DNA from 2 places in the Faecalibacterium sp. DFI.5.82 genome. Region 2 is predicted to be linked to the other one. Evidence: a T-box and tRNA genes for the amino acid it is inferred to sense, from the RefSeq annotation. Region 2 holds a T-box; the other holds one or more tRNA genes.
The links. The T-box of region 2 lies ahead of tyrS (tyrosine--tRNA ligase). A T-box ahead of a tRNA ligase gene usually reads a tRNA of that ligase, here a tRNA-Tyr.
Positions count from the first base shown of each region.

Region 1 (15,984 bases), on a different contig from region 2:
AGCATCTTGAAGTGATTCAGGATGCTTTTTCTTTTGTCCCATTTTCTGTATCCCGCTGTTTCGGATAAAAAAACTCCCGACGTTCTGCGCGTCGGGAGCTTTTGCTGTTATGCGGTCTTCCGGGTCACTTCAGCACCGCACCCAGGTTTGCACTGGTGACCATGCGGGCATAGCGGCTGAGCCAGCCGGTCTTGATGTTGGGCTCGGGCGCAACGTACTTTGCCTTGCGCTCGGCCAGCACCTCGTCGCTGACCTCCAGTGTGATCTTTGCGTTGGGGATATCAATACTGATGGTATCGCCCTCCTCGATCAGGCCGATGGGACCGCCGGAAGCAGCCTCGGGGCTGACGTGGCCGATGGCTGCGCCGCGGCTTGCGCCAGAGAAGCGGCCATCGGTGATGAGGGCCACGGTTTTATCCAGCTTCATACCGGCCAGAGCGGAGGTGGGGTTGAGCATCTCGCGCATACCGGGGCCGCCCTTGGGGCCCTCGTAGCGGATGACCACCACATCGCCCGGAACGATCTGGCCTGCGTAGATGGCTGCAATGGCGGTCTCCTCGCTGTTGAACACGCGGGCCGGGCCGGAGTGCTGCTGCATCTCGGGGGCCACGGCGCTGCGCTTGACCACACAGCCGTCCGGAGCGATGTTGCCCCACAGGATCTGCAGGCCGCCGGTCTGGGAGTAGGGGTTCTCGATGGGACGGATGGCCTTTTCGTTCAGGATGTGGGCACCCTTGATGTTCTCCCCCAGGGTCTTGCCGGTGACGGTGGGCACATCCAGATCCAGCAGGCCCTTCTTGGCCAGCTCTGCCTGCACAGCGGGGATGCCGCCTGCGGCATAGAGGTCGGGCATGTGGGTGGGGCCTGCGGGGGCCAGATGGCAGAGGTTGGGGGTCCTGGCGCTGATCTCGTTGAAGAGCTTCAGGTCAATGGGCACACCGGCCTCGTAGGCAATGGCCAGCAGATGCAGGACGGTATTGGTGGAGCAGCCCAGCGCCATATCGCAGGTCAGTGCGTTGCGGATGGAGCGCTCGTTGATGATCTGGCGGGCGGTGATGCCCTTGTTGACCATGTCCATGATGGCCATACCGGCGTGCTTGGCCAGCTGCAGGCGCTTGGAGTAGACCGCCGGAATGGTGCCGTTGCCGGGCAGGGCAATGCCAATGGCCTCGCACAGGCAGTTCATGCTGTTGGCGGTGTACATGCCGGAGCAGCTGCCGCAGCTGGGGCAGCAGTTGCAGGTGCAGTCTTCCAGCTGCTCGTCGGTGATCATACCGGCCTTGTAAGCGCCCACAGCCTCGAACATCTTGGAAAGGCTGACTTCCTCGCCGCCGTAGCTGCCAGCCAGCATGGGGCCGCCGGAGCAGACCACCGCGGGCACATCCATGCGGACTGCGGCCATGACCATGCCGGGCACGATCTTATCGCAGTTGGGCACCAGCACCAGACCGTCCAGCTGATGGGCCATCAGCATGGTCTCCACGCTGTCGCAGATCAGCTCGCGGGAGGCCAGGGAGTATTTCATGCCCACATGGCCCATGGCGATGCCATCGCAGACACCGATGGCCGGGATCAGGATGGGGGTGCCGCCCGCCATCTCCACACCGGCCTTGACGGCATCGGCGATCTTATCCAGATTCATGTGGCCGGGCACGATCTCGCTGTAAGCGCTGACCACGCCGATCAGCGGGCGCTCCAGCTCCTCGGGGGTGTAACCCAGTGCGTAGAATAAGCTTCGGTTGGGGGCCCGCTCCGAACCCTTGGTCACGTTATCGCTTCTCATAACATATCCTCTTTTCCTTATAACAAAAGACCCCCTCCCAAAGGAGGGAGCCTTTCTTAGTTTTAAAAGCAGCTTTTGGCTGAACTCCTTCCGTCATCGCTTGCGCGATGCCACCTCCCTCACGGAGGGAGGCTTCACGCTGCGGTCAGACAAAAGGCTCCCTCTTTGAGGGGGCTGTCGCCGCAGGCGACTGGGGGAGTTAATTACTTCTTCAGCCAGCTCATCATGCTGCGCAGCTCTGCGCCCACCTTCTCGATGGGGTGTTCGGCCTGCATCCGGCGCTCAGCCAGGAAGTGGACCTTGCGGCCGCCCTTGGGGCTCATCTCGGTCAGGAACTCAGAAGCAAAGGTGCCGTCCTGGATCTCGGTCAGGACCTTCTTCATCTCCTTGCGGGTCTCCTCGGTGATCAGGCGCTTGCCGGTGCGGTAATCGCCGTACTCAGCGGTGTTGGAGATGGAGTAGCGCATCTTGGAGAAGCCGCCCTCGTTGATCAGGTCAACGATCAGCTTCATCTCGTGGCAGGTCTCAAAGTATGCCATCTCGGGCTCGTAGCCAGCCTCAACCAGCGTATCGAAGCCTGCGTGGATCAGCTCGCAGACACCGCCGCACAGAACTGCCTGCTCGCCGAACAGGTCGGTCTCGGTCTCCTCCTTGAAGGTGGTCTGCAGGATGCCTGCACGGCCAGCGCCGATGCCGGAAGCGTAAGCCAGAGCGATGTCCTTTGCCTTGCCGGTGTAATCCTGCTCCACGCAGATCAGAGAGGGGCAGCCCTCGCCCTCGGTGTACAGGCGGCGGACGATGTGGCCGGGGCCCTTGGGAGCGATCATGATCACGTCAACGTTCTTGGGAGCGGTGATGGTCTTGAAGTGGATGTTGAAGCCGTGTGCAAAGGCCAGAGCCTTGCCCTCGGTCATGTAAGGTGCGACCTGCGTGTTGTAGATATCAGCGCACAGCTCATCGGGCACCAGCATCATCACAACATCGCCAGCCTTGGCAGCCTCTTCGACCTCCATGACTTTGAAGTTGTCGTGGGTGGCAGCGAACTCGGAGGCCTTTGCCCAGTGGGCAGAGCCCTTGCGCAGACCGACAACAACATTCACGCCGCTCTCGGCCAGGTTCTCGGAATGGGCGTGGCCCTGGCTGCCGAAGCCGATGACAGCAACGGTCTTGCCGTCCAGCACGCCGAGGTTGCAGTCGGAATCGTAGTATTTCTTGATCGCCATGGTAGTAGTCTCCTTTTACTCTTTCCTGTTTTATTTTTATATTTTGATTTTTATGGAAAACTGAGTTGAACCCCTCAGGCTCGCATCTGCTCGCCAGCTCCCCTAATAGGGGAGCCCTTGGCAGAAAGGGGAACTTGCAGGGCTTTATGCAACGCCAGAGCCGCCCCTACTAGGGGCGGTGGCAATGCGAAGCATTGACGGTGGGGTTTCTTCCCTTACTGCGGGCAATGGGTCCCGGGCAGGGGCAGCTGGGCTGCCCGCACCTCCTGCGGGGGCTTCTGCATGTGCTGGTGCATCCCGCCGCGCTCCAGGGCGGTCACGCCGGTGCGGCACTGCTCAAGGATCTTGTAATCTGCCAGGATCTTGAGGAACGCGTCCACCTTTTCAGGGCGGCCGGTCAGCTCCAGCACCATGCTGTCGGGCGAAAGATCAATGATCTTTGCCTTGTAGATGCTGGCGATCTCCCGCAGCTCACTGCGGTTGTGGACATCGGCAGCCAACTTGAGCAGCAGCAGCTCCCGTTCCAGCGAGTTCTCGTGGTCCAGCACGAACACCTGCCGGGTTACTTCCAGCCGCTCGGTCTGGAGGATGAGCTGGCTCAGCGCCTTTTCATCGCTGGTGATGGTCACGGTGATGCGGCTGACCGCCGGGTCGTTGGTGGCGGACACCGTCAGGCTGTCGATGTTGAAGCCGCGGCGGCAGAACAGGTTGGACACCCGGGCCAGAACACCGCTCTGGTTGTCCACCAGCAGACTGATGACTCTGCGTTTGGATTCCATGGGTCAGTCCTCCTTATTCCATGATGATATCATTGATGTCGCCGCCGCCGGGGATCATGGGCAGGACCTTTTCGTCCTTGTCGATGATGCACTCGATCCAGGTGGGGCCCTTCTGCTTGAGGGCATCGGCAAATGCGGCCTGGAACTCGGGGAGGTTGGTACAGCGGTAGCCCTTCAGGCCAAAGCCCTCGGCCAGCTTGACAAAGTCGGTGCGGCGGTGGGGGTCGGTCTGGGAGTAGCGCTTTTCGTAGAAAGTGGTCTGCCACTGGCGCACCATGCCCAGCACAGAGTTGTTGAAGATGACCGTGATGATGGGCAGCTCATAGCTGACAGCGGTGCAGGCTTCGTTGAGGTTCATGTGGAAGGAACCGTCGCCCGTGAACATGACCACCCGCTGCTCCCGGCCCAGCGCCATCTGCGCGCCGATGGCCGCGCCATAACCAAAGCCCATGGTGCCCAGGCCGCCGCTGGTGATAAAGCCGCGGCTCTTGGTGTGGCGGATGTACTGGGCCGCCCACATCTGGTGCTGGCCCACGTCGGTGACATACACGGCCTCAGGGCCGCACTGGCTGCACACCTCGCCGATGACCTGATGGGGCATCAGGCGGGTGGGGTCGGACACGGGGTGGTAATCCTGCGCCTGCCACTCGTGGATCATCTTCATCCAGTCGGGGTGCTTTTTCTCCTCAATGAGGGGGAGCATCCCGCTCAGGACATAGCAGACATCACCGACAATGGCAAGGTCCACATCCACGTTCTTGCCCAGCTCACTGGGGTCGATATCGATCTGGATGATGGTGGCGTTCTTGGCAAAGGTCTTGGGGTTCAGGGCCACGCGGTCAGAAAAGCGAGTACCCAGTGCGATCAGCACGTCACAATCCGCGACCGCCCGGTTGGAGGTGTAGCAGCCGTGCATTCCGACCATGCCGATGTTCATCGGGTCACCATAGGGCACAACGCCTGCGGCCATCAGGGTATAGGTGGCGGGGATCTCCGCCTTGTGGATCAGGTCACGCAGGGGCTGGCAGGAAGCCGCGCTCCGCACGCCGCCGCCAAAATAGACCAGCGGGCGCTTGGCCGCGTTGATGATATCGGCGGCCCACTTGACCTGCTGTTCGTCGTAGGTGGTCACGGTGCGGATCGGCTCCGGCTGCTTGGGAGTGAACTCACAGACAGCAGCGGTGACATCCTTGGGGATATCCACCAGCACCGGGCCCTTGCGGCCGCTCTGCGCAATACGGAACGCCGCACGCATGGTGTCGGCCAGCTCTTCTACCTTGCGCACCGTGAAGTTGTGCTTGGTGATGGGCATCGTAATGCCCTCGATGTACGCCTCCTGAAAGCTGTCCTTGCCCAGACCGGGGGTCGGCACATTTCCGGTAAAGGCGACCATGGGCACGGAGTCCATGTAGGCAGTGGCAATGCCGGTGACCAGATTGGTGGCACCCGGGCCGCTGGTGGCCAGCACCACGCCGGTGCGGCCCGTTGCGCGGGCATAGCCATCGGCCGCATGAGAAGCGCCCTGCTCGTGGGCGGTCAGCACATGGTGGATGCGGTCAGAGTTCTTATACAGCTCGTCGTACAGGTTCAGCACAGCACCGCCGGGGTAGCCGAAGATGGTGTCCACGCCCTGTTCGCAGAGGACTTCAACAAAAATTTGCGAACCATTCAACTGCATGGTAAGTTGCTCCTGTTCCTTTTCCTCTTACACTCTCAACAAAATTTCCCTCAGACACGTTACTTTTCGCATCTTGCATTCCGATTTGAACGTTGGGTCAATTATACTATAAATCGGGCCTTTGTCAATCGACGATTTGTAAAGTGAATCAGCCGAAAGATGAAGATAATTGAACACACCCTTGCTAAGCGCCTTTTCCAAGAGTATAATCAATTCTACACTGTTATAAAAATAAACAGCCTTCTGACCGGCCTGCCAATGGCTCCCCCTTTGGGGGAGCTGGCGCGGCGCGCCTGAGAGGGCAAGGCCGTTAAAAAGAGAGGATTTTCCTATGCAACTTCGTGAATGGAACGCCCGGCTCCACGGGCTTGTTGTTTTCCGTGCCCTGCTGGGCGACCCCGTTGTGGCAAAGCTGGCGGCGCTGACCGACCGGCTGGAAGCGGCTGACGATACCATCGCCCCCCTGTGCGATGCTGTAGCCGCCTTTGAAGCCGCCCTATTTGCCCACACCACCAATCTGGGCGATTATCTTTCCAACGCCGTGCTGGAGACCGAGACCTTCTGTGTGCGACAGGCTGCTGCGGGCCAGCTCTCCCCTGTGATGGAGGCTGCCCTGAACAGCGAGCTGAACTTTTTGCAGAAGCTCTGCGGCCTGACGCTGGACGCGCTGCTGGAAGCCGCCGACCGGCAGAACCGGGAGCTGGCGTTCCTGCCCCGCTGGGAGGCAAGGCAGCTCGACCTGACCGCCGCCTATAACCAGCGGATGCGGGAAGCCGGGAAGAAGGGCTACGGCATGTTTGCCAAGCACCACGTGTTCACAGTGGAGAACGGCCAGCTGGTGCCCGTGAAGTACCCCGACCCCCAGAAGCTCAGCGAGCTGCCGGGCTACGAGAAGGAGCGGGAAAAGGTCATTGCCAACACCCGCGCCCTGCTGGCCGGTTCCCCCGCCAACAATGTTCTGCTCTACGGCGATGCCGGCACCGGCAAATCCAGCACGGTCAAGGCCATTGCCAATGAGTACGCCACCGACGGCCTGCGGCTGGTGGAGGTCAAGAAGAACCAGCTCTACCAGATCCCCGACCTGATGGATCAGCTGGCGGCCAACCCGCTCAAATTCATCCTCTTCATCGATGACCTGAGCTTCTCCTCCAACGACGACAACTTTGCCGCCCTGAAAGCCATCCTCGAGGGCAGCGTGGGCGGCCGGGCCCGGAACATTGCGGTGTACGCCACCTCCAACCGCCGCCACCTCATCAAGGAGACCCTGACCGACCGCACCGGCGACGACATCCACGAAGCCGACACCCGGCAGGAGCTGATGAGCCTTTCCGCCCGGTTCGGCCTGACTGTCACCTTCCAGCGGCCCGAGAAAGCCCGCTTTGCCGCCATTCTGGAAGAGCTGGCAAAACAGCACCACATCCAGATGCCCATGGAAGAGCTGCTGGTCAAGGCCGAGGCCTTCGCCATCCGCGCCGGCGGCCGCAGCCCCCGCGTGGCCAAACAGTTCATCGAACAGTGCGAGAGCGGCGTGCAGAAATAATGTTTGCTTTTTCGTTTTTATGGATAAGAAAAAGCGCTGTGCAGTGAAATGACTGCACAGCGCTTTTTGCTATTTTGGAAGAAACCTGCCGCCGCAGGCGGCAGATGAGGCGGTCAGAAAATCAAACGCGCTCGGCCACCAGCTGGAAGCCCTCTTTGGTGAGCTCCTGCCGGATCTGCTCGATCTGGGCATGGTCGCGGGTCTCCAGCGCCAGCTTGAGGAAGCAGCTGGAGATGGGCATGTTGGGGTCAGAGCCATCGTGCAGGACAGAGACCACATTGCTGCCGCAGCGGGAAACGATGGCGGCCACCCGCTCCAGCTGGCCGGGCTTATCCTCCAGCGCGATGGTCAGGTTGGCCTTGCGGCCGCTCATCACCAGACCACGGGTGATGACGCGGTTGAGGATGTTCACATCGATGTTGCCGCCGGAGATCAGGCAGACCACCTTTTTGCCCTCGATGGGCAGCTTGTGGAACAGCGCCGCTGCCACAGGCACCGCACCGGCCCCCTCGGCCACCAGCTTCTGGTTCTCCATCAGGGAGAGGATGGCGGCGGCAGTCTCGTCCTCGCTGACGGTCACGATGTCGTCCACATATTCCTCGCAGAGCTGATAGGTCAGCTCGCCGGGGGTCTTGACCTGAATGCCGTCCGCAAAGGTGGCCACATTTTTCAGGGTCTGATACTTGTGCTCATGCAGGCTGCGGTACATGCTGGGGGCACCCTCGGCCTGCACACCATAGACCTTGACCTCGGGGCGCAGGCTCTTGATGGCAAAGGCCACGCCGGAGATCAGGCCGCCGCCGCCCACGGGCACGATGACGGCATCCAGATCGGGCAGCTGGTCAAGGATCTCCAGACCGATGGTGCCCTGACCTGCGATGACCTGTTCATCATCGTAGGGGTGGATGAAGGTCATGCCGGTCTCGGCCTGTAGCTCCACGGCCTTGTCGTGGGCATCATCATAGGTGCCGGGCACCAGACAGACCTCCGCGCCCAGGCTCTTGGTGTTTTCTACCTTCATAATGGGGGCACCGTCCGGCATACAGACGATGCTCCTGATGCCCCTGCGGGTGGCGGCCAGAGCCACGCCCTGTGCGTGGTTTCCGGCAGAGCAGGCGATCACGCCCTTTTCGCTCTCCTCCCTGGAGAGCTGGCTGATCTTATAATAGGCTCCCCGCACCTTGAAGCTGCCGGTCACCTGCAGGTTCTCGGTCTTGAGGTAGAGGTGGCAGTCCTTGGAGAGCTTGGGCGCTTCAATCAGGTCGGTCTTGCGGGCAACGTCCTTGAGCACAAAGGCGGCGTGGTAGATCTTATCCAGAGTCAGCATGACGATACTTCCTATCTTCTATCCTTGATTTTTGCATGTGAATATGCATCCCAGTATAAATTAGCAAAAGTATTTTGTCAAATGAACGTATTTCAACATTGTGTTTGCTGGGGTGACCGCCAATGGCTACGCCCGGGCAGGCGGCAGCCCTGCGGCCCGATGCACGCTCCACCTGTGCCCATGCCGTGGAAGCAGCTCCCCCCTGACCCAAAACGCCCCTCTCCGGCATCTGTGAGACCGGAGAGGGGCGTTCTCGTTTTTAACCTTTCATCGGCACAAATCCAACCAGATCCTTCACGACCTCGCCGCCGATGATGAGCCCGGCCACCGAGGGCACAAAGGCGTTGGAGCCGGGGACCGAGCGCCGGACGGTGCACTTGCGCTGGGTGCCCGGGGGGCAGATGCAGTGGTTCTTGCAGCTGATGGAATCATCCTCGATGGGGGTCATGGCAGGCTCCTTGGAGTAGACGACCTTCAGGTGCTTGATCCGCCGCTTGCGGCACTCGGTGCGCATCACCTTGGCCAGCGGGCAGACGGAGGTCTTGTAGATATCCGTCACCTCAAAGCGGGTGGGGTCCATCTTGTTGCCCGCGCCCATGGCACAGATGATGGGGGTACCGGCCTCCTTGGCCTTGACCACCAGCGCGATCTTGCCGGTGACGGTGTCGATGGCATCCACTACATAGTCGTACTGGGTGAAATCGAACTGATCCTGCGTTTCCGGGGTGAAGAAGATCTTGTAGGTGGTGACCTTGATGTTGGGGTCGATCTCGTGGATACGCTGTTCGGCCACATCCACCTTGTACTGGCCCACGGTCTTGCGGGTGGCCACGATCTGGCGGTTCAGGTTGGTCAGGCAGACCTTGTCATCATCAATGAGATCCAGCGCACCCACACCGCTGCGTGCCAGCGCTTCCACCGTGTAGCCGCCCACGCCGCCAATGCCAAACACCGCCACACGGGAATTGTGCAGCTTTTCCATTGCTTCCTTGCCCAGCAGCAGCTGGGTGCGGGAATATTGATCCTGCATAGATACTTGCTCCTCCATTTTACACTGTGTCGTTCATTTTACCGGTTCGGCACAGTTGCTCTCGTTTTACTTTATCACTTTCCTGCAAAGCGCCTGAGCGGTTTATTCCACCGCAACGATGGTGCCGCCCCCCAGCACAACATCCCCCTGATACAGCACCACGGCCTGACCGGGCGTGGGGGCACGCTGGGGCTGGTCAAATTCCAGTCGGAACTGCCCCTCTCCTGCCGGGTAGACGGTGGCAGCCTGCTCGGTCTGGTGATAGCGGGTGCGGGCCGTGACCCGCAAGGGCGCGGTCAGCTCCGGGATGGCGATCCAGTTCACCTCGTCGGCATAGACGATGCGGTCAAACAGGTTCTCCTCCGGGCCCACCGTGACGGTGTTGGCCTGCATATCCTTGGCGCAGACATACACCGGCGCACCCATGGCAAGGCCAAGGCCCTTGCGCTGGCCGATGGTATACCGCACCGCGCCATTGTGAGTGCCCACCTTTTTGCCGTTCTCGTCCAGAAAATCGCCTGCCGGGTAATGCTTGCCGGTGAAGTCCTCCATGAAGCGGGCGTAATCGCCGTCCGGCACAAAACAGATATCCTGGCTGTCATGCTTGTGGGCGTTGATGAAATGCTGTTTTTCCGCGATCTCACGCACTTCGGCCTTGTGCAGCCCCCCCAGCGGCAGGCGCACATGGGCCAGCTGCTCCTGGGTCAGGTTATAGAGCACATAGCTCTGATCCTTACCCTCGTCCAGCCCCTTTTTCAGCAGCCAGCGGCCGGTGGCCTCGTCCTGCTCCACCCGGGCGTAATGGCCCGTGACCACATACTCCATGCCATGGCTCTCAGCCCAGCGGAGCAGGTGGTCAAACTTCATATACCGGTTGCAGTCGATGCAGGGGTTGGGCGTGCCGCCCATCTCATATACCCGGATGAATTTTTCGATGATCTTCTCCCGGAAGTCGGCGGTGAAATCCAGCACCTCATAGGGGATATCCATCGCAAAGGCCACCTCGGCGGCATCCTCGATGTCCTTTTCGGAGCAGCAGGTGTGGAAACCGGACTGCCCCAGCGTCTCGTTGCGGGTGAGCCGCATGGTGATGCCGGTGCAGTCGTACCCTGCCTGCTGCATCAGCCATGCCGCCACCGAGCTGTCCACACCGCCGCTCATGGCGATGAGTGCCCCGGGGCGCTTCGTGTTCTGTGCTTCTGTCATATCGTCCCTCATTCAATAACACACTAAAACAGTAGTATAATACTACCGCAGCTTCTTTCTCTTGTCAAGACGCAGAAAATTGAGCCGCCGCTGCCAGCAGCGCGTCTTTTTCATTGGGTGTCTGCCCGGTGATGACAGCCTCCAGCAGGGCGTTCAGCACCTGCCGCAGACCCGGGCCGGGTCTGACCCCCGCCGCCATCAGGTCACGGCCATTCACGGCCAGCTGGCTCACCCGGCAGCAGGCATTTTCTACTGTCAGCCGCTCCGCCTCGGCCCGCAGGGCAGCAAAGGCCTCGGCCTGTTCCGGATGCCGGGCACTGCAAAGGGCGGTCAGGCGCTGGATCGTCGGCAGCTCATAGCGGCCCAAAAGACGTTTGGCTGTAAGCTGCATCTCGGAGCCGGGCGTACCGGGAGCTTCCTCCTCGGACACGGGTGTCCCGCAGGGCGTTTGGACGGGAGTGTCGGGAGTTTCTCCGAGGACCGTCCGCTGGGGTGGGACCCTGTTGCCGCAGGCAATAGGGCGGGCGATGGAATGGCCCGTCTCGTGTCCGAGGAGAAAGCTACCGACACTCCCCCCCACCAAGGTCGTCACTTCATCCGTCAGCGCGTTGGAGCATTTCAGTTTGCGCAGAGCTTTGCGGGCGCCGGCTTCTCCCAGCGGGCAGAGAAGGGCCGCCAGCCGGGCGGGCACGTTCTCCGCTGTCGGTTCGATCCGGTCGATGGTACGGCAGAGTTCCGCAAACCGTTCCGGCTGTTTTTCCGGTTCCAGCTCCGGCAGGACAACGGCCAGAATAGCGGGCTCCAGATAGCTTCCGGGCCGGGGTGCCGCCAGCAGCTTGAGCAGTTCTTCCTGGATGCGCTCCGCCGAAACGCAGTCCAGATGCGGCCCCAGTGCCCGGGCAGCAGTACCGGTGGCTGGGTCGATGGCAAAGCCGAACCGGGCCGCGAACCGGTAGAGCCGCAGGATGCGCAGCGCGTCCTCCTCAAAGCGGCGTTCCGGCTCCCCCACCGCCCGCACGAGATGGGCGGCAAGGTCGTCCCGCCCGCCAAAGGGGTCGATAAGCCCTTCCTCGGCGCTGTATGCCATAGCGTTGATGGTGAAATCCCGCCGGGCAAGATCCTCCCGCACATCCGGCACAAAGCAGACGACATCCGGGTGGCGGCCATCGGAATAGGCCCCCTCGGTGCGGAAGGTTGTTGTCTCATAGAGCCTGCCGCCCTGCTTCACCGTCACGGTGCCGTGCTGCAGGCCGGTGGGGATACACTTTTCCTCCCCGAACAGCGCCATCACCTGCTCCGGGCGGGCGCTGGTGCAGAGGTCCCAATCGTGGGGGTCCAGCCCCAGCAGGCTGTCCCGGACACAGCCGCCCACAGCGTAGGCCGCATGGCCCGCCCCATGGAGCGCATCCAGCAGCAGGGCTGCACCCGGGTCAAGTTTGATCGTTGTCATGTTGCTTCCTCGTCATATTGCAGGATGATCTGTTTACCGTCAAAGCCGCACTCCGCCGCCGGGAATACCGCCTGCGCATTGGGCAGGACGGCTTCCGGTTCAAGGATCATGGGCGAATAATGCATCAGCCAGAACCGGCGCACGTCAGCCTTTTTTGCAATGGCCGCACCCTGCGCAAAAGTGCTGTGCCCCCACTGCTTTGCCTGCGCCTCCTGCTCGTTGTCGGGGTAGGTGGCATCGCAGAGGAAAAGGTCGGCGTTCTGCGCGGCCTGTTCCAGTGCCGGGCAGGGGGCGGTATCACCCGAGAACACGAACCGCAGACCCCGGCGTGCCGGGCCCAGCACATCCGCGGGAGCGACCACCGCCCCGTTTTCCAGCGGGATGCTCTGGCCCCGCTGGAGCAGCTTCCATGCAGGCACCGGAACGTTCAGTGCCCGGGCCTTTGCAGGGTCAAAGCGGCCCGCCCGGGGCAGGTCGAGCCGGTAGCCCCGGCTGGGCACCCGGTGCCGGGTGCGGAAAGGCGTAAGCTGCGCCCCCGCAGGCCAGCCGGAGGAAAGGGTGGTCAGGTCGATGGGGTCTGTGTCCAGCTGCACAGCCCTGACCGGATACGGCAGCGGCCCGGCCAGGGTGCGCAGGGCGGGCCAGACCTCCCCCAACCCCTCCGGGCCGTAAAGGGTCAGCGGGCGCTCCCGGCCCTGACAGCCCAGCGTCTGCAGCAGGCCCGGCAGGCCGAAGATATGGTCGCCGTGATAGTGGGTCAGGCAGATGGCATCCAGCTTCATCAGGTTGACCCCGGCGCGGCGGGCCGCCGCCTGCGTGCCCTCGCCGCAGTCAAACAGCAGGGCATGGCCCCCGCATTCGGCCAGCGCGGCGGTCAGGGCACGGTCCGGCAGGGGCATGGTGGCCGCCGTGCCCAGCAGTGTAATGGTCAGCATAACAGTTCCTCCGTGATTTGTCGGTAACAGTGTACCACATTTTGCGCCCGCACACAATCGGCACAGCCCGGCATAGGATGGCGCAGAGCTCTGATACAAAGGGAGGTTTGACCATGCAGCGCAAAAAAGTCCCCGCCGGGCACCACCGCTTCGGGCTGGCCCGGCTCGTTCTGATCCTGGCACTGCTGTTTCTCGTCGTGGCGCTCACCGCCGGGCTGGCGGGCTGCCTGTTCCAGCCTGTACTGGCCACCCGGGGCACGCTGCTGTTTCTGCCGGGGGCGTAAATTTTTTTGTAAAAATTGAAATCTCCTTCTTGACTTCAGGACAATGACGTGATAAAATCCAGCCAAACCAGTGAGAGGGCATCCTGCCTGCCCCCGAGAGCAGCCACGCCATCGACGAGGCCCTCAAGTGCAAGGAGACCGGCGAGGAAAAGACCATCGTCTTTGGCCTGACCGGCACCGGCTACTTTGACATGGTGGCCTACGAGAAGTTCCACGATGGCCAGATGAGCGACTACATCCCCACCGATGCCGACCTGCAAAAGGGCTTTGACGGCATCCCCCGGTTCCCCGGCAACGAGATCTGAGCCGATACTATAATTACTATATACTAAAGGAGAAGCGCGCTCCCGATCCCGGGAACACGCTTCTCCTTTTCTGCACACCATCCTCTGCAAACAGAAAACCGCCAGCGTATCTCTACGCTGACGGTCTTTTTATGGGCGCGGGTGGATTACGCAAGCCGCGCTGCTAAAAACAGCCCACCGGGCTGTTTTTGCCCCTTCTTCTGCGACGGGGCCGCAGCTGTTCGAATCCGCCCGCATGAAAACCCAAACCTTCTGCAAACAGAAAACCGTCAGCATATCTCTACACTGACGGTCTTTTTATGGGCGCGGGTGGATTCGAACCACCGAAGCTGAAAAGCAGCAGATTTACAGTCTGTCCCCATTGGCCACTCGGGAACACGCCCAGATTCTGTTCACATCCGTTGCCGGACGACTTGTTTATTTTATCAGACTGCGGGCGATTTGTCAACTACTTTTTTCGGATTTTTGCAGCTTTTCTGCGGAAGCTGTCGGCAGGGTCAGTTTTTGGTCAGATGTTTCCGGCGCTCGTAATCCCGCAAGGCGGCAATGGCTTCGCCGGACATGGGGTAGAGGGCAATGAGATTGAATATGGTCATCAGGCCGATGCCCACATCGCCCAGGTCCCACACCACGGTATAGGCTTCCAGGCCGCCCACCATCAGCATGACAAGGGCCAGCACTTTATAGGCCGTCTGCCAGCCCCAGCGGTCACCAAAGAGGTACGCCACATTGGAGCGGGCATAGAACAGGATGCCGATGAAGGTGGAGAAGCTGAACAGCGCCAGCGTGACGGCAATGAACACCACGCCAAAGCTGCCCAGATGGTACTGCGCCGCTGCCTGCAGCAGGTCCATGCCGGTCAGCCCAGTGGTGACATTTGCGGGAGCCAGCAGCATCATAAAGGCAGTGCAGCTGCAGATGACCACCGTGTCGATCAGGACACCCAGTGCCTGCACAAAGCCCATCTTCACAGGGTCATCGCAGAAGGCAGCCGCTGCCGCACAGGGGGCCGAACCGCTGCCCGCTTCATTGGAGAACAGGCCGCGCTTGACACCGTTCATCAGCACCGCGCCAAAGCCGCCCGCGGCAACCTGCCGCAGGCCGAAGGCTTCCGAGAAGATGCGGCCCAGCACAGCGGGCAGCTGGCGGAAATTTACCGCAATGATGATGACTGTCATCACGAAATAGCAGACCGCCATGATCGGCACGATAACATCCAGGCTTTTCACGGTGGCATCTTTGCGCAGGACAATGACCGCCGAGAGCACCACCAGCACCACCGTAGTCACAATGGGCGGGATGGAGAACGCATTGGCAAAGGCAGAGCTGACCGAGTTGCTGATGACCTGGCTGATGCCGCACCAGCAGATGAGGCCCGAAATGGCAAACAACACCGCGATGATAGAATGACGCAGCTTTTTGCCCCGCTTGCGCTCGGCCAGCACATGGATGTAGTAGGCCGGGCCGCCGCGCTGACCGCCATAGAGCGGGTCGGGCTGCCGGTACTTCTGGGCCAGTGTGGATTCCACAAAGGAGGTGGAGGCCCCCAGCAGGGCCGTGACCCACATCCAGAACACCGCACCGGCACCACCGGCAGACACTGCCGCCACCACGCCCACCAGATTGCCCATGCCTACCCGGGTGGCCGTGGAGACGATGAGCGTCTGAAAAGAGGAAAGGCTGTCCCTGCTCTGGTTCTTCTCGCAGACAGCGGCGATCATATCCCGGAACAGCCGCACGGGCAGCAGCCGGGTGCGCAGGGTGAAGAACACGCCCGCCGTGAGCAGCAGCACCGCCATCAGCGAGATGCCGATGCCGCCGCCCACCGGCAGGGTGAACAGATCACCCCAGAGCAGGTTGTATACCGTTTCGATCAAGTGGGACATTCTGAGGAGCCTCCTGTTGTGTGATTACTTTATTATAATACAGCACTTCAGGTTTGTAAATCAGAAAATCCCAGCGCAAGGAAAATAAAAAATCCGAACCCTTCTCCTATCGAGAAAAGGTTCGGATCTTTCTTGTTTGGTGCGGATAAGAGGACTTGAACCTCCACCGAGTTGCCCCGATTAGAACCTGAATCTAACGCGTCTGCCAATTCCGCCATATCCGCATATTCTGTTTTGTTCGTGGGCCGTTCGGCTCGGAACGTTAGTTATTATACCACAGCCACAAGAAAAGTCAAGCACTATTTTCAAAATTGTTCGACAAAAAAATGCTCTAAATTTCGGGCACTCCGTACAGGGGCATTTGGGCCGGAATATGGTACAATAAAAGCTGACCGTCCGGCCTGTATGCCGCCGGGCGAGTAATGACGGAATGAGGGAAACTGAATGTTCAATGTTCTGATCTTCATCATCGGCGCGGGCATCATGTTCTACATGGGCCTGCGCAGTGTGCTGCAGCGCCGCCGCTTACAGCAGAAGGGCCAGCGTGTGGAGGCCCGG
Region 1 covers NZ_JARFIS010000015.1:1,397-17,380, reverse strand. Annotated here, with positions in the region: gene ilvD (dihydroxy-acid dehydratase) at 125-1,783, opposite strand; gene ilvC (ketol-acid reductoisomerase) at 1,987-3,006, opposite strand; gene ilvN (acetolactate synthase small subunit) at 3,222-3,785, opposite strand; gene ilvB (biosynthetic-type acetolactate synthase large subunit) at 3,799-5,463, opposite strand; gene P0G09_RS14650 (ATP-binding protein) at 5,795-7,003, shown strand; gene ilvA (threonine ammonia-lyase) at 7,125-8,330, opposite strand; gene P0G09_RS14640 (tRNA threonylcarbamoyladenosine dehydratase) at 8,590-9,360, opposite strand; gene mnmA (tRNA 2-thiouridine(34) synthase MnmA) at 9,463-10,566, opposite strand; gene P0G09_RS14630 (tRNA nucleotidyltransferase) at 10,631-12,016, opposite strand; gene P0G09_RS14625 (ribonuclease Z) at 12,013-12,951, opposite strand; gene P0G09_RS14620 (hypothetical protein) at 13,065-13,235, shown strand; partial or broken gene P0G09_RS14615 (TrpB-like pyridoxal-phosphate dependent enzyme) at 13,310-13,540, shown strand; tRNA gene P0G09_RS14610 (tRNA-Tyr) at 13,841-13,923, opposite strand; gene P0G09_RS14605 (alanine/glycine:cation symporter family protein) at 14,038-15,426, opposite strand; tRNA gene P0G09_RS14600 (tRNA-Leu) at 15,564-15,650, opposite strand; gene P0G09_RS14595 (DUF3592 domain-containing protein) at 15,871-15,984, shown strand, end outside.
Region 1: it has a tRNA-Tyr gene. The T-box ahead of tyrS (tyrosine--tRNA ligase) is inferred to sense a tRNA for this amino acid. The anticodon was not compared.

Region 2 (15,984 bases):
GGCACATCGGGGTACTGCTCCTTGCACATCTTCTCCTTCTCGGGGTCGATATCACACAGAGCGCCCAGTGCGCAGTTGTCGGGGCACGGTGCGCAGACCATGCCGGGGAACGGAGCGGGAGCGTTGGTCAGGAAGCGAGCGTAGCTGCCGCCCTGAGCACCGATACCGATCAGGCCATAACGAATCTTTCCTTCAGTCTTTTCCATTTGAATCTTCTCCTTTTTTCTGTTACGTTAAAATTTTGCCAGAATATCGCACAGTGCGTGATACTGTGCGGCGTAACCTTCAGCACCGTTTTTATACTTGTTCTCACGGATGATGTTCTTTGCATCCGTGGTCTCAAGGCTCTGCAGGCTGTCAAACAGCACCAGATGCGGCTCCAGGGTCAGGAAGCCGGTATAGCCCTCTTCCACGATGGCCTTGTGCAGCAGCTCGGGGATCTTTCCCTCGCCGGTACCGCAGAGCACATTCTCCTTGTCGGTAGAAACGGCATCCTTGATATGAATATATACAATGTACGGGCGGAGAGCATCCCAGCATTTGGCGGTATCCTCGCCGCACTGTACAAAGTTTGCAAAGTCGAATGCGGACTTGAAGTGTGCGCTGTTCAGCGTCTGCATCAGGTCAACACAGCGGGAAAGAACATCACCATAGATATCCTTCTCGTTTTCGTGCATCAGGATCACGTCGTGCTTCTCAGCAATGGCAATGAACTTGCGCAGCTTCTCGATGACAGCGTCACGATAGTCGGCAGGATCCTTGCCTTCCGGCATAAAGAAGCTGAACATGCGGATGTACTTGCAATTCAGGACCTTAGCGATCTCGCACAGCGTTTCCAGCTGAGCACACTGCTTTTCAAAGCCCTCTTCATCGTCGATCTTGACCTTGCCAATGGGACTGCCCAGGCTGGAAACGCCAACACCAGCGGCCTGCAGACGGGGCAGCAGATCGGTCTTGACTTCCTCAACGGTAAAGTCAGCGATTCCCTTTTTATCTGCACTGCGCAGGCTGATGTACTGCATTCCAAGCTCACGGACTGTCTTGAGCTGCTCATCAAAAGAAGAGCTGATCTCATCGGCAAAGCCGGAAATATAAATATCCTTCATAAAAATCTCCTTTTTTGTGTAGGATACAAGCCTTACTGTAACTAATATATCACAATTGTTAAAAAAATGCCGCACAAATCTTTTTCGGTTTTTTTAGCACATTGTGCAACAGATTTTGTTGTTTTGTTGCATATCATGAAACAAGGTGCATCAAACCAATCTTGTGGGGTGAAAAAAGGAGAAAAACTGTGCAAAATGTCCATTTTCGACTTCGATTTCTTGGCAGCGAAAAACAGAACAGCAGGATTCACAATGTAAATGGCACAGGATTTACACACGACAATCATCGAACAAACTGATATATTAAACCCTAGAGATCGGCTCCTTTGATTCTTAAGGGCCGTGGCAGACTTTTAAGATCAGACTGAGAACGCCTAATTTGCTTTCCTTCAGAAACACTCACCTTTGCCGAGTGTTCAAAACCGTGAGCTGATCTGCCACTGAGGCTTACACTGACTCGAACCTGTCCCCCGTGGGCAGGTTTGAGTTGTTTTCAGACCAATCAAAGGAGTTCAAACCCATGTCCAAGACGAAGACTGAGACCCCCTGTCCTGCGCAATTCCGCTGATATCCCCTGGGAGGAGACCCGCCTCCGCCACAAGGTAGATAAGCGGATCTATGTCCTCTTACTGTTTTTCTGGGCTGGTGCGGTGCACACCGCTTTCTGGAGCACCGCTGGAAACTGGGCATCTTCTACCTGCTTGTCGGCTGGACCGGTCTCGGCCTTGCATTTTCTCTGGTTGACCTCCTGATCGCACTCCCTATTCCGAAGGACGAAAACGGAATGATCGAGATCTGATCTCCGTTTCTTGACACGCAAAATCCCCTCAGAGCTCTGACAGTGCTGTCAGAAATCTCTGAGGGGATTTTTCTATGCATCTGGGGCCGTGGGTTCCTCCGCCGCTTTCCGGTGGGCCCGAGCATATTCCCGGGGGCTCTGCCCGTATGCGCTGCGGAACGCCCTATAGAAGTTTGCATAATCCTTGAAGCCGCACAGCAGATAAGCCTCGTTCGGCACGGTTCCCCGTCCCAGCAGTTCACACACTGCGTGGAGCCGCTGCTGCATCAGGTAACGATAAACGCTCGTACCAGTCTTTTGACTGAACTCGTGCATCAGGTGATATTTGCTGACGAAGAACTGCTCCGCCAATTGGTCTATGGTCAGCGAGTCCGCGTAATGCTGGTTGATGTATTCCGTCACATTTTCGGTCAGGCTTCGGTTTTCAATTTCCTGCTTCCGAAGCTCTGCATCCTGGTTGTAGAGGTTCACCAGAAACAGTGACATCACACTGAGCTGATTGATGGCATGTCCGTACGTCTCCGGCGCTTTCTGTTTTCCGCAAGTCCGCCATCCCGTTTCACCCCTCCTCAGTGAAGATAGAATGAAGCCATACATTTGGCCAGATCCTCTGGTCGTTCTGCAAAGTTTCCATAGCGCCAGCTGTTGAAAAAACCCATATATGCCCCGATGAACGAGTTGCGGAAGTATCGATTTTCGCCCGGCAATGAAACGGGCCATGGCACAAACTGTCTTGCATCCCCGACTTCGATGTTGGAGATCAGAACAAGAATGATCTTCTCACTCAACGCATCGCTGAAAAAACTGGTCAGATGGCAATCCATCAGGACACAAAGGTTCTTTCGCTCCGCATACGTCCAGCGGAACAGCGCAGTCAGGTTTTTTTCCAGGGTACTGTACGCCGGCAGCTGCCCCGCAAGCAGGGTCATCTGCCGGTCGAGATAGTAATCCAGCACGTCGTCCTTGGATTCAAAGCTGCGGTAAAAGGTAGTTCGGTCGAGGTCCGCCATGTGACACAGCTCTGTGACGGAGATCTTTTCCAGCGGCTTTTTCATTAAAAGCTGAAACAGTGCCGTGCAAAATGCATCCTGATTTTTCTGCGCAACGGGGTTGATATGGTTCGTGTACATTGTGCGCTGTGTTCAGCTCCTTCCTCAAAATGATTGACTTTATTGTACCATATTCTCTAAAAAAAGCAATTTGATTTCACTGAAAGCGTTTTTTCAAAAAGAAATCTTGACAGTTATTTTCTTTTATGCTAAACTATCTATCGTTGCGAAACATTTGCTACTGTGGCTCAGTTGGTAGAGCAGTTCACTCGTAATGAACAGGCCGCCGGTTCAAGTCCGGCCAGTAGCTCCAAAATGAAAACTCCCGAGAATCAGCTTATGAGGCTGGTTTTCGGGAGTTTTTTTGTCCAGACATTTCTCTTTTCAGCTCATATAAGTTTCGCCTGCCCTGCCAGATACAGCATCCCCACTGCCGCACCGCAAAGTGGCAGGAGCAGAAACAGCATCCGGGCAAACTGACCCAAAAGCGCGCCTGTGCTGGGGGCCTGTCCTCCACGCCCGAATGCGGCTGAACAGAGCCTTCCGCTTACCTGCAGTGCGGATGCGCCGAACGTGCACAGCGTTCCGGCCGCAAGGGATGCAGGGATACCGCAGACGCAGAGCAGCACAAATGCTGTCCGTGGGTTCAAATCCACAAGCAGCCTGGACGAAAGCAATCCGGAGCCTGTCCCATACAGCATCGCAAAAAGGAAGATGGGCAGCGGCCCCAGGGCGGAAAGCCCCAGGAACAGCACTGCCGTCAGCGCACCTGCCACAGTGAGAAATTCCGTTCGGAACAGGCGCACTGCCCCGGCGGCATCCTGCACAGAAAACAGGCTCTGCCAGCAGTTCAGGTAATAGGAAAGCGTTTCAGCATCGCCTGCCACACAACGCGCTGCCGCCACACCCGCCAGAAAGGTCCCCAGAAGGTACGCCGCCGCCAGAAGGATAGTTTCCCTGCCCAGCTTGCTTCGGCGCATAGCGGCTCTCTCCGGTGTGTTTCCGTACCTCTCAGAGAACGCCGCCGGGATGGATCGCCTTTCTTCCTGCGCTGTCTCAGGAAGAACTCCACCGTTCTTTTGTTTTAGCTGCTCTTCCTGTGCTGTCGGCATGATCGCTTCGGGCAGTGCCTTTGCCGCTGCGGTTTCCGGTGTTTCCTGATAGACCCACATGCTTCCCTGTCCTCCTGTTTTTCTGCTGTAAATTCTCAATGCCGGTGCCGTTCTGTACGCAGGATGCTGAACACCCCGCCCAGACAGCCAAAAACGAATACCAGTGCAAAGCGGGTCAGCTGCATTTCCGTTGGTTCAATGCCCTCCGAAAGACCGAACCCCAGCAGAAGCAGAACAAACAGTCCGCCCTGTACAGCACCGCAGATAAGGCCTCTGCTGTGATAGAAAAACGCCATGAGCCAGCCGCTGCAAAAGCTCCCGGCACAGACAATGGCACTGACCATGGGCCAGGCAGTGCTCTGCGCAAGGCTCTGGTTTGCCATCAGGTAGGCCAGCCCGGCCATGCAGGCGGCGGTGAATATCCCACCAATGCCGAATGCGGCCAGTGCTTCCAGGATGGGTAACTTCTTCTGTTCCAACATAAAAACCCGCCTCCCTGCACTACTGTATGCAGAGGGGCGGGTAAAAAAGACCTTGCTTTTAGAGATTACTTCTTTGCGTTGGCAGGAGCATTGTCCATGTTCAGCTTCTCAACAGAGCTGATCGCATTCTTGGTGAAGCGGATCTTCACACGGTCAGAACCGGTTTCCAGAACAAAGGTGTCATCCTTGATGGCGACCACACGGCCAACAATACCGCCGATGGTCACGACCTGATCACCGATCTCCAGAGCTGCACGCATGGCAGCATCCTTCTTCTCCTGCTTCTTCTGGGGACGATAGATCATAAAGTAGAGCAGGACCAGCATCAGAGCCAGGGTGAAGAACAGGCTGAGATAGCTTTCAGTGGTAGTAGTCAGAAATTGCATGGGACAAAGTCTCCTCTCAAAATTCAGATAAACTCATTATAACCGCTTCTGCTCCCTCTTGCAAGGGAAAAGCATGAAAAAGCTCAAATTCTTGTATCCAGCAGCTTGACGTAACGGTCATGGAAGGCGGTAAAGGTGCCTGCGTCCAACTCATCGCGGATACGCTCCATCAGGTGGTTGTAGAACCACAGGTTGTGCATAACGGCCAGACGCATGCCCAGCAGTTCCTCTGCCTTGAACAGGTGGCGGATATAGGCACGGGAGTAGTTCCGGCAGGCCGGGCAGCCACAGGTGGGGTCAATGGGGCGCTCGTCCCGCTCGTACTTTGCGTTCTTGATGTTAATAATGCCGCCCCAGGTATTCAGGTGGCCATGGCGGGCATTGCGGCTGGGCATGACGCAGTCAAACAGATCCACGCCGCGGGAAACAGCCTCGATCATATTGCCGGGGGTGCCGACACCCATCAGATAGCGGATCCTATCCTTGGGCATATAAGGCTCCACCTCACTGATCATCTCGTACATCACCTCAGCAGGCTCACCCACGGCCAGGCCGCCGATGGCGTAGCCGTCCAGCTCCAGCTCCGCGATCTGCTTCATGTGCTCTACACGCAGGTCAGCAAAGGTGCAGCCCTGATTGATGCCGAACAGCAGCTGGTCAGGGTTGGTGGCCTTGCCCTCCTGCTTCAGACGGGCCATCTCAGCCTTGCAGCGCTTGAGCCAGCGGGTGGTGCGCTCACAGCTGGCTTTTGAGTACGCGTGCTGGGCAGGATTCTCCACACACTCATCAAAGGCCATTGCAATGGTGGAGCCCAGGTTTGCCTGGATCTGCATACTCTCCTCAGGGCCCATAAAGATGCGGTGGCCGTCCAGATGGGAAGCAAAGGTCACGCCTTCTTCCGTGATCTTACGCAGCTTGGACAGGCTGAACACCTGGAATCCGCCGCTGTCGGTCAGGATGGGCCCGTTCCAGCGGGTAAATTTGTGCAGACCGCCCATATCGGCTACCAGCTGATCACCGGGACGCAGATGCAGGTGGTAGGTGTTGCAGAGCATCACCTGGGTGCCGATCTGCTGCAGATCCTGCGCGGACAGGCCGCCCTTGATGGCACCGGCGGTGGCAACATTCTGGAAAGCCGGGGTCTGCACCGTGCCGTGCACGGTCTTGAACTCACCCCGCCGGGCGTTGTGCTCCTGCTTGAGCAGCTTAAAAGTGGTCAAAGAAGGCATAAGTTTTTTCCTTTCTGTGTACGGAAAACAGCCGTACAGCCTTGTGCCGCCGGGCAGGCGGCAGGTTCAGAAGTGGTGGATACCAAGCTGCCGAAACGGATCCGGCAGTGTTTTGGGCTTTTGGGAGAGCGGGTGCTGAGGGATCACAGGATCAGCATCGCATCGCCGAAGGAAAAGAAGCGGTACTTTTCCTCTACGGCAACTTTATAGGCAGCCATGGTCTTTTCGTAGCCGTAGAGGGCAGAGACCAGCATGATGAGGGTGCTTTCCGGCAGGTGGAAGTTGGTGATCAGGCCATCGATGCAGTTGAACTTGACACCCGGGTAGAGGAAGATAGAGGTGTTGCCGCTGCAGGCCTTGATCTCGCCATATTTTGCGGCGGCGGCTTCCAGCGTGCGGCAGCTGGTGGTGCCAACGGCGATCACGCGGTGCCCGGCGGCCTTGGTTTCCCGGATGCGCTGAGCAGTCTCCTCGCTGATGGAATACCACTCACTGTGCATCTTGTGATCCGAGATCTCGTCCTCCTGCACGGGGCGGAAGGTTCCCAGACCCACATGCAGGGTAACCTCGGCAATGCCGACACCCTTGGAACGGATGGTATCCATCAGCTCCGGGGTAAAGTGCAGGCCTGCCGTGGGTGCAGCAGCGCTGCCCAGCTCCTTGGCATAGACCGTCTGATACTGGCTCTGATCTTCCAACTGCTTGGTGATGTAGGGCGGCAGCGGCATCTTGCCAAATTCATCCAGCTTTTCATAAAGGGTCTCGGTGTCATAATAGAATGTAACAAACTTGTTGCCATCCTCCAGCGTTTCGTCCACCACAGCGGTCAGGGTGCCGTCACCAAAACTGACCTTGGTGCCGGGCTGCATCCGCTTGCCGGGCTTTGCCAGGCACTCCCACTGATCTCCCTTGACCTGCCGCAGAAGCAGCAGCTCACACACAGCACCGGTGGGCTGTTTGACACCCACGATGCGGGCGGGCAGCACCTTGGAGTTATTGACCACCAGCAGGTCACCCGGCTCAAGATACTCCGGCAGATCGCGGAAGATCCGGTGCTGGATGCTGTCGTCCTTCTGGCTCAGAACCATGAGCCGGGCCGAGTCTCTGGGATCTGCAGGCTCCTGTGCAATGAGTTCTTTGGGTAAATCATACCAAAAATCTTTTTTTAACATACTTTGCATTTGCCTTTCCGATGATTGACACGAGTGCCGTATCAATGTTATCATAAAATCTGTATAAACAGTATCTATTATATTGCAAGGTCGGCTGGTTTGCAAGCCGTGTTCGATGTAAATTTGCTTTTATTGAAAGGAAAGGTGCTGGAAATGGAAAAACAGTATAAAGTTGGTATCGTTGGTGCAACGGGCATGGTGGGGCAGCGTTTTGTGACCCTGCTTGAGAATCATCCCTGGTTCAAGCTGACCACGCTGGCCGCGTCCGGCCGCAGCGCAGGCAAGACCTATGAGGATGCCGTTGGCAGCCGCTGGGCAATGACCACCCCGATGCCCGAGAGCGTCAAGAAGATGGTCGTGCTGGATGCCGCCAAGGTGGAAGAGGTCGCTTCTCAGGTCGATTTCATCTTCTGCGCAGTCAATATGCCCAAGGCCGAGATCAAGGCACTGGAAGAGGCTTACGCAAAGGCCGAGTGCCCTGTGGTCTCCAACAACAGCGCAAACCGCTTTACCCCAGATGTTCCCATGGTCGTGCCTGAGATCAACGCAGACCACATTGAGATCATCCCTGCCCAGCGCAAGCGTCTGGGTACCAAGCGCGGCTTCATCGCGGTCAAGTCCAACTGCAGCCTGCAGAGCTATGTGCCTGCCCTGCATCCCCTGATGAAGGAGTTTGGTGTCAACAAGGCTCTGGTCTGCACCTATCAGGCCATTTCCGGTGCAGGCAAGACCTTTGACCGGATGCCCGAGATCGTAGATAACGTCATCCCCTACATCGGCGGTGAGGAAGAGAAGAGCGAGCGCGAGCCGCTGAAGCTGTGGGGCCACATCGAGGGCGATCAGATCGTCAACGCCGAGAAGCCCACGATCACTGCGCAGTGCTTCCGTGTTCCCGTTTCTGACGGCCACACCGCCGCCGTGTTTGTAAGCTTTGACAAAAAGCCCACCCAGGAGCAGATGCTCGAGGCCTGGGCTAACTTCCGCGGCCCTGCACAGGAGCTGAACCTGCCCAGCGCACCCAAGCAGTTCCTGCACTACTTCACTGAGCCTGATCGTCCTCAGCCCAAGCTGGATCGCAACACAGAGAACGGCATGGCTGTCTGCATCGGCCGCCTGCGCGAGGACACCCTGTTTGACTACAAGTTCGCCTGCATGAGTCACAACACCCTGCGCGGCGCTGCCGGCGGTGCCGTGCTGCTGGCTGAGCTGCTGGCAGCAAAGGGCTATTTTGACTGAACAACACGTTCCTGACGGAGCGTACAAAGGAGTTTTATACTATGAAGAATCCTGTCTTTACCGGCGCGGCGGTGGCGATCATCACCCCCATGTACGAAGATGGCAGCATCAACTTTGATGAGCTGGGCCGCATCATTGAAGATCAGATTGCACGGGGCACCGATGCTATTGTGATCTGCGGCACTACCGGCGAATGCTCTACCATGACCGATGAGGAGCAGCTGGCCGCCATCAAGTTTACGGTCGAGACGGTCAACCACCGGGTGCCTGTTATTGCGGGTGCTGGTTCCAATGATACCGATCACGGCTGTGCACTGGCAGCAAAGTCTGCTGCCTGCGGTGCCGATGCCCTGCTGCTGGTGACCCCCTATTACAACAAGACCACGCAGGCAGGTCTGGTGGCTCACTTTACCGCTATGGCCGAGGCGGGCGGCATCCCTGTTATCCTGTATAATGTGCCTTCCCGTACCGGTCTGAACATCACCCCCGAGACAGCGCTGGAGCTGAGCCGGAATCCGCTTATCAACGGCATCAAGGAGGCCTCGGGCAACATCTCTCAGGTGGCCAAGATCGCTCAGCTGTGCGGTGACGAGCTGAACATCTACTCTGGCAACGATGATCAGGTTGTTCCCCTGCTGTCTCTGGGCGGCAAGGGTGTCATCAGTGTGGTCTCCAATGTCAAACCTGAGCTGGTGCACAACTGCTGCAAGGCATGGTTTGAGGGCGACACCAAAACTGCCTGCAAGCTGCAGCTGGAGATCCTGCCCTTGGCGGATGCACTCTTCTGCGAAGTAAATCCCATCCCTGTCAAGTACGCCATGAATGTGCTGGGCTGGGAGGCCGGTCCCTGCCGTCTGCCGCTGGTCGAGCCCAGTGATGCCCACAAGGAGAAGATCGAGCAGGCACTGGAGGCCGAAGGTCTGATTCAGGAATAAACGAAACAACGCACAATGCCTGGTGGGATTGGTTCCTCCCGGGCATTTGCCGTTACAACAGAAAACGAGGAAACAAAAATGACAGATATTATCATTCAGGGCATTGGCGGCCGGATGGGCCACGTCCTCTGCGAGATGATTGCAAACCGGAGTGACTGCCGCGTGGTCGCCGGGATCGACCAGCAGGACGGTGAGCAGAACGGCATCCCCGTATACGACAGTCTGGATAAGCTGGACGGCAAGGGCGATGTCATCATTGATTTCAGCGCTCCTGCTGCTGTGGAAAAGGCACTGACCTATTGCGAAGCACACAAGATGCCCATCGTGGTCTGCACCACTGGCCTTTCCGAAGAGCTGCAGCTGAAGGTGGTGCAGCTGTCCCGCATTGTGCCCGTGTTCAAGAGCGCCAACATGTCCATCGGCATCAACCTGCTGTCGGAGCTGTGCAAGCGTGCATCGGCCATTCTGGGTGCAGACTATGATGTGGAGATCGTGGAGCAGCACCACCACAACAAGCTGGATGCCCCCAGCGGCACTGCCCTGATGCTGGCCGATGCCATCAATGAAGAGAATAACGGCGCATATCATTATGTTTACGACCGTTCCTGTGTGCGCCAGAAGCGCGACCCGAAGGAAATCGGCATCAGCTCCGTGCGCGGAGGCAGCATCGTGGGCGACCACGAGGTGCTGTTCTGCGGTCCGGACGAGGTCATCACCCTCAAGCATACTGCATATTCCCGCAGTGTTTTTGCAAATGGCGCAATAAATGCTGCTGTCTATCTTGCAAAAAAGGAGCCTGGCCTGTACAATATGGGTAACATGATCGCAGAGCTGTAAGGTCTCTGCGTCTTCCACCATTTTGAGCGGCAGGAGGGCTGACGGAATGGAACAGGCAAGACACGCGGCATCCACGAAACGACATTCGCGGCACGAACTGCAGAACCGGCGAAAACGAAAACCCGTTTTTCTGAGGATGATGGGAGTGCTGCTGGTGGCTGGTGCGGCATTGGCCTGCTTTGGCCTCTGGCGCTTCCAGACTCCTGGCATCGTGCTTGGCCCCTTTGAGGACGAGCCTTCGACCGCTGAAAGCGTTCCCCCGCCCGAACCGGAACCGCAGCCTGTTACAACCACACTGCGTTTTTCGGCCACCGGGGACAATCTGATCCATGCTCCCATCTACAAACAGGCAGCCCGCCGGGCAGCGGAAGGCCAGCGATATAATTTTGACTACTGCTACGAGCACCTGCTGGATTTTTATGCCGCGCAGGATGTAAACTGGATCAACCAGGAAACACTCTGCAGCAAGGAACTGGAGCCTTCCACCTATCCCTGCTTTTCTACCCCCGGTGAATGCGCAGAGGCTCTTTACCGGGCAGGCATCCGGGTGTTCAGTCTTTCCAACAATCACACCTACGATAAAGGTGCCAAAGGTATCGCAGCAACGCTGCGGTTTTGGGACGAGATGCCGGAAGATGTGGTCACGACCGGCCTGTGGTACGGAGAGAGCGATTATGGTACTATCCCCTTGCAGACGGTAAACGGTGTGACGATTGCCTACCTCTCCTACACCGACCACACCAATGGCATCCCGCAGAGCAGTGCAATGACGGCCAATGTCATCTACACCAGCCAGCGGGATGTGATGGAACAGCAGGTGCGCAGGGCGCGTGAGCTGGCCGATTTCGTGGTGGTGGGAGTTCACTGGGGCGTGGAGGATAGTCACAAGATCACCCAGACCCAGCGGGACCTCGCCCAGCAGCTTTCCGACTGGGGTGCGGATGTTATTCTGGGCACGCACCCTCATGTGGTGCAGGATGCCGAGTGGAAAACCTCTGTGGATGGCCGCCAGACCTTTGTGGCCTATTCTCTGGGAAATTTCCTCAGCACCCAGAGCAAACCGGATCAGCTCATCGGTGCCATCCTGACACTGGAGCTGAACAAGACGACGGACCCGGATGGCAGCGTTCACTGCGCTGTCGCTTTCCCGCAATTACATCCCACCGTGACCCACTATGATGCCGGTAAATCCAACGTCCGCACCTACCTCTTCCAGGAATATACGCCGGAGCTGGCGCAGGCGCACGGTGTCCGGGCCGCTTACCCCAGCTTTGGGATAGAGTACATCCAGAACGTATTACAGACCAACATCAACAGCGCGTTTTTGGCGCTCGCCTGAATTTGTAGCCCTTTGGGGCAGATTGGAGTGTTCATTATGTATGGTGTTTCCAAAATCAACATTGAGCCCAGCCTGATGATGATCAGTGTGCAGGATGTGGAGTTCAAGGGCAACAGCCTGGCCCGCTACCTGCAGATCTTTGCCGATACCGGCGTTGTGGTGGATATGATCAGTCAGAGCGCCCCTCACGGTACCAACATTGATTTCAGCTTTACCGCATCTGCCAGCGATCTGACGCTGGTGATGAAGGCCATCTCTGCCGCCAATCTCGACAAGGATGCCAAGGCTTCCCCGCTGATCAGCGTTGGTTACTCCAAGCTGAACCTCTTCGGTGAGGACATGGTCACCAGCTGCGGTGTAGCTGCCCGGGCCCTGAACGCATTGGCCATGGCTGACATCGAGGTTCTGCTCATCACCACCAGCGATCTGGATATTTCTCTGCTGGTGCGCAGTGAGAACGAGGACTCCGCTTACGATGTGCTGAAGAAGGCCTTTGAGCTGTAAGTGCCCTTCTCTATAAACATTACACAAACGTAAAAAGCCCGGCGGCATCCGATTTTTGGATGCCGCCGGGCTTTTATCATACGCTGGTTCTAAAAGATTACAGGGTCACTTTGTGGTAAATCTTCTTGCCCTTCTTGATGACGATACCGTTCTTCAGCTGATCAGCGGTAAAGCTGACAGTGGGAGCAGCTACCTTTTCACCATCCACCAGGACACCGCCCTGCACAACCAGGCGGCGGGCCTCGCCGTTGGAAGCGGCCAGACCGGCCTTGACCATGAGGGTCAGGATGCCGATGGAGCCATCGGTCAGATCCGCTTCGGTCAGCTGAGTGGAGGGCATGTGCTCAGTGTCAGCAGCACCGCTGAACAGGGCACGGGCAGCGTTCTGGGCCTTCTCAGCCTCTTCCTCGCCGTGCACCATCTTGGTCAGCTCGTAGGCCAGGATTTCCTTGGCCTCATTCAGACGCTGATCCTTCCAGGTGCTCATCTCATCGATCTGCTCCAGCGGAAGGAAGGTCAGCATCCGGATGCACTTCATCACATCAGCATCGCCGACATTGCGCCAGTACTGGTAGAACTCAAAGGGACTGGTCTTGTTGGGGTCGAGCCAGACCGCATTGCCTGCAGTCTTGCCCATCTTCTTGCCCTGAGAATCAGTCAGCAGAGTAATGGTCATCGCGTAGGCATCCTTGCCCAGCTTGCGGCGGATCAGCTCAGTGCCGCCCAGCATGTTGCTCCACTGGTCATCGCCGCCGAACTGCATGTTGCAGCCGTAGTGCTGGAACATGTAGTAGAAGTCGTAGCTCTGCATGATCATGTAGTTGAACTCGAGGAAGGACAGGCCCTTCTCCATGCGCTGCTCATAGCACTTGGCACGGAGCATGTTGTTGACGGAGAAGCAGGCACCCACATCACGCAGCAGCTCAACATAATTCAGGTTCAGCAGCCAGTCGGCATTGTTCAGCATCAGAGCCTTGCCCTCAGAGAAATCGATGAACTTCTCCATCTGCTTCTTGAAGCAGGCTGCATTGTGAGCAATGTCCTCCTTGGTCAGCATCTTGCGCATATCGGTACGGCCAGAGGGGTCACCGATCATGGTGGTGCCGCCGCCGATCAGGGCAATGGGCTTATTGCCAGCCATCTGCAAGCGCTTCATCAGGGTCAAGGCCATAAAGTGGCCCGCAGTCAGGCTGTCCGCAGTGCAGTCAAAGCCAATGTAGAAAGTGGCCTTGCCGTTGTTGATGAGGTCAATGATCTCATTGTCGGTGATCTGGGCCACCAGACCGCGTGCCTGCAGTTCTTCGTAAAGGGTCATAGGATTATCCTCCTGTTTTGTCGGGCAGAGGACAAAAGAAAACGCCCCCTGCCAAAAATGAATTTGGCAGAGGGCGAGAAAATCGCGGTACCACCTCTGTTTGCCGCCCCCTCACAGGAACGGCCTCACGAGTGCGCCCCACAGAGATGGGATACACTCCTGCGTTTGTAACGCTCGCACGCGGCACAGCCTACTAGCCAAAGCATTCAGCCTGCAACTCCGGGAGGTATTTCCCCTGCTGTTCTGCACACCCCTTGCACCAACCGGGGTCTCTCTGGGCAGACACTGACAAGGTACTTGTTCCCTTCAACGTCTTTCAACAAAAATTAGTTTAGCACAAAGCAGCAGGGTTGTCAATCACCGGTTTCATGCTCGGCCAGCCCCAGCATCTCTCGAGCATTGGCACGGGAAAGCTCCGTGACATGGTCACCGGAAATGATATGCGCCAGCGCGTCCACTCTGCCTTCGGTATCCAGCGGGTGGATCTCGGTATAGGTTCGCTCATTCGTGATATTCTTCTGGATGAGCAGATGGCAGTCGGCCAGTGCAGCGATCTGCGCTGTGTGGGTGATGCAGAGGATCTGGTGATCTTTTGCGCTCTGTTTGAGCACCTCACCGATGCGGCTGGCCGCCTTGCCGGACACGCCGCTGTCGATCTCATCGTAGATAACCGTAGGCACTGCGTCCTTATCGGCCATAGCGTTCTTGATTGCCAGCGTGATACGGCTCAGTTCACCGCCGGAAGCAATTTTTGCCAGCGGCTTGGGATCCTCACCGGGGTTTGTGGAAATATAAAACTCCACGCTGTCCTGGCCATGGCTGGCCAGCGGGCCGCGGGTATGGCGCAGGGTCATGCGGACACCGGGCATATTCAAAAAATCCAGTGTGCCGGAGATGCGCCTGTTCAATTCCTCAAAGGCCTTCAGGCGGGTCTGGGTCAGTACCTCGGCCTTATCCCTGGCCAGTACATAGAGCCGATGCTTTTCAGCCTGCAGGTGCTCTGTCCGCTCCTGTGAGAATTGGATGCGGTCCAGCTCTTCCCTTGCCTGCTGTCCAAATGCGATGATATCTTCCACAGTATCACCGTATTTCCGCTTGAGCTTGTAGATCAGATCCATCCGCTGTTCGATTTCATCCAGCTCTGCATCATTCGTCTCGTAGCCCTCCAGCCGCCCGATCAGGTCAGCAGAAAGGTCTTTTGCGGTGTAATAAAGATCCAGCAACTGTCCGGCGGCAGCAGAAAGGCCGCTGTCCAGTTGGGCGGCTCCATCGATCGCATTGGATGCTTCCCCCAGCAGATCAACGGCACCCGGGGCATCATCTCCGCCCGAAAGCAGCGCATAGCTCTGGGAGATGCGCTCCCGGATGGTGGAGGCATTCGCCAGCACCTTACGGCGGGCCATCAGCGTCTCCTCTTCGCCTGCGGTCAGGCTGGCATCCTCGATCTCCTGTACCTGATAACTCAGCAGATCGATCTTTCGCTGTTTTTCACCCTCATCGGTGATGATGGCATCCAGCTCCTTTTTGACTTTGATAAGCTCCCGGTAAACAGCATAATACTCCTGATACACCGCCCCGTTCTGGGCGTAGGCATCCAGGATACCCTCATGGCGGGCCGGGTTCAACAGGCCTACGGAATCGTGCTGGCCGTTGATGTTGATGAGCCCACCGCACAGTTCCCGCAGAATGGCTGCTGTGGCAGGCATTCCGTTGATGCGGCAGGTGCTCTTGCCCTCGGCAGTGATCTCACGGCTCAGGGTCAGCGCTTCTGAACGCTCATACCCCGCCTTTTCCAGGCTGTCCAGCACTGCAGGCGGAACATCATCAAATGCCGCCCGGATGACTGCTTTTGCAGCCCCCGTGCGCACCAGATCCTTGGAGGTGCGGTTGCCCAGAATGGCATTGATGGAGTCGATCAGGATAGATTTGCCCGCACCGGTCTCGCCGGTAAGGACATTCAGGCCCTTTTCAAAATGCACGTTGGCCTTCTGGATGACTGCAACATTTTCAATTTGCAGACTGCTCAACATGTTCGTTCTCTCCCGCCTTTATTTCTGCCCGATGTAATGCCCAAGCTCGGTGCAAATGGTCTTTGCGTCCCGCTCTGAGCGGGCCACGATTAGAAAGGTATCATCACCGGAAAGGGTGCCAACCACATTTTTCCACTTGAGTGCGTCAAACACCTCACAGGCTGCATTGGCCATGCCGGAATAGCATTTGACAAGCACCACATGGCCCGCAAAGTCCACCCCCAGGACAGATTCATGGAAGATGGTCTCAAACCGGGCCTGCATCTTGGGGTTCAGTGCCTCGCTGTGGCTGGAAACATAGCGGTAGCCGGTGGTGGTGGCAGCTTTGACAAGGTTCATCTCCCGGATATCGCGGGAGATGGTTGCCTGTGTGGCATCAAAACCCTCCTTGCTCAGGTACTCCAACAGGGTCTCCTGCCGGCTGATGGGATTCTCCTGGATCAGACGCAGGAT
Region 2 covers NZ_JARFIS010000001.1:604,499-620,482, reverse strand. Annotated here, with positions in the region: gene P0G09_RS03185 (Gfo/Idh/MocA family oxidoreductase) at 1-206, opposite strand, end outside; gene P0G09_RS03180 (sugar phosphate isomerase/epimerase family protein) at 234-1,106, opposite strand; gene P0G09_RS03175 (AraC family transcriptional regulator) at 1,978-2,391, opposite strand; gene P0G09_RS03170 (TetR/AcrR family transcriptional regulator) at 2,475-3,035, opposite strand; tRNA gene P0G09_RS03165 (tRNA-Thr) at 3,192-3,267, shown strand; gene P0G09_RS03160 (hypothetical protein) at 3,344-4,126, opposite strand; gene P0G09_RS03155 (TIGR04086 family membrane protein) at 4,162-4,548, opposite strand; gene yajC (preprotein translocase subunit YajC) at 4,614-4,934, opposite strand; gene tgt (tRNA guanosine(34) transglycosylase Tgt) at 5,018-6,163, opposite strand; gene queA (tRNA preQ1(34) S-adenosylmethionine ribosyltransferase-isomerase QueA) at 6,307-7,335, opposite strand; gene asd (aspartate-semialdehyde dehydrogenase) at 7,489-8,571, shown strand; gene dapA (4-hydroxy-tetrahydrodipicolinate synthase) at 8,613-9,506, shown strand; gene dapB (4-hydroxy-tetrahydrodipicolinate reductase) at 9,585-10,343, shown strand; gene P0G09_RS03120 (CapA family protein) at 10,390-11,682, shown strand; gene P0G09_RS03115 (ACT domain-containing protein) at 11,719-12,186, shown strand; gene tyrS (tyrosine--tRNA ligase) at 12,284-13,501, opposite strand; T-box leader at 13,568-13,820, opposite strand; gene recN (DNA repair protein RecN) at 13,855-15,531, opposite strand; gene P0G09_RS03100 (arginine repressor) at 15,550-15,984, opposite strand, start outside.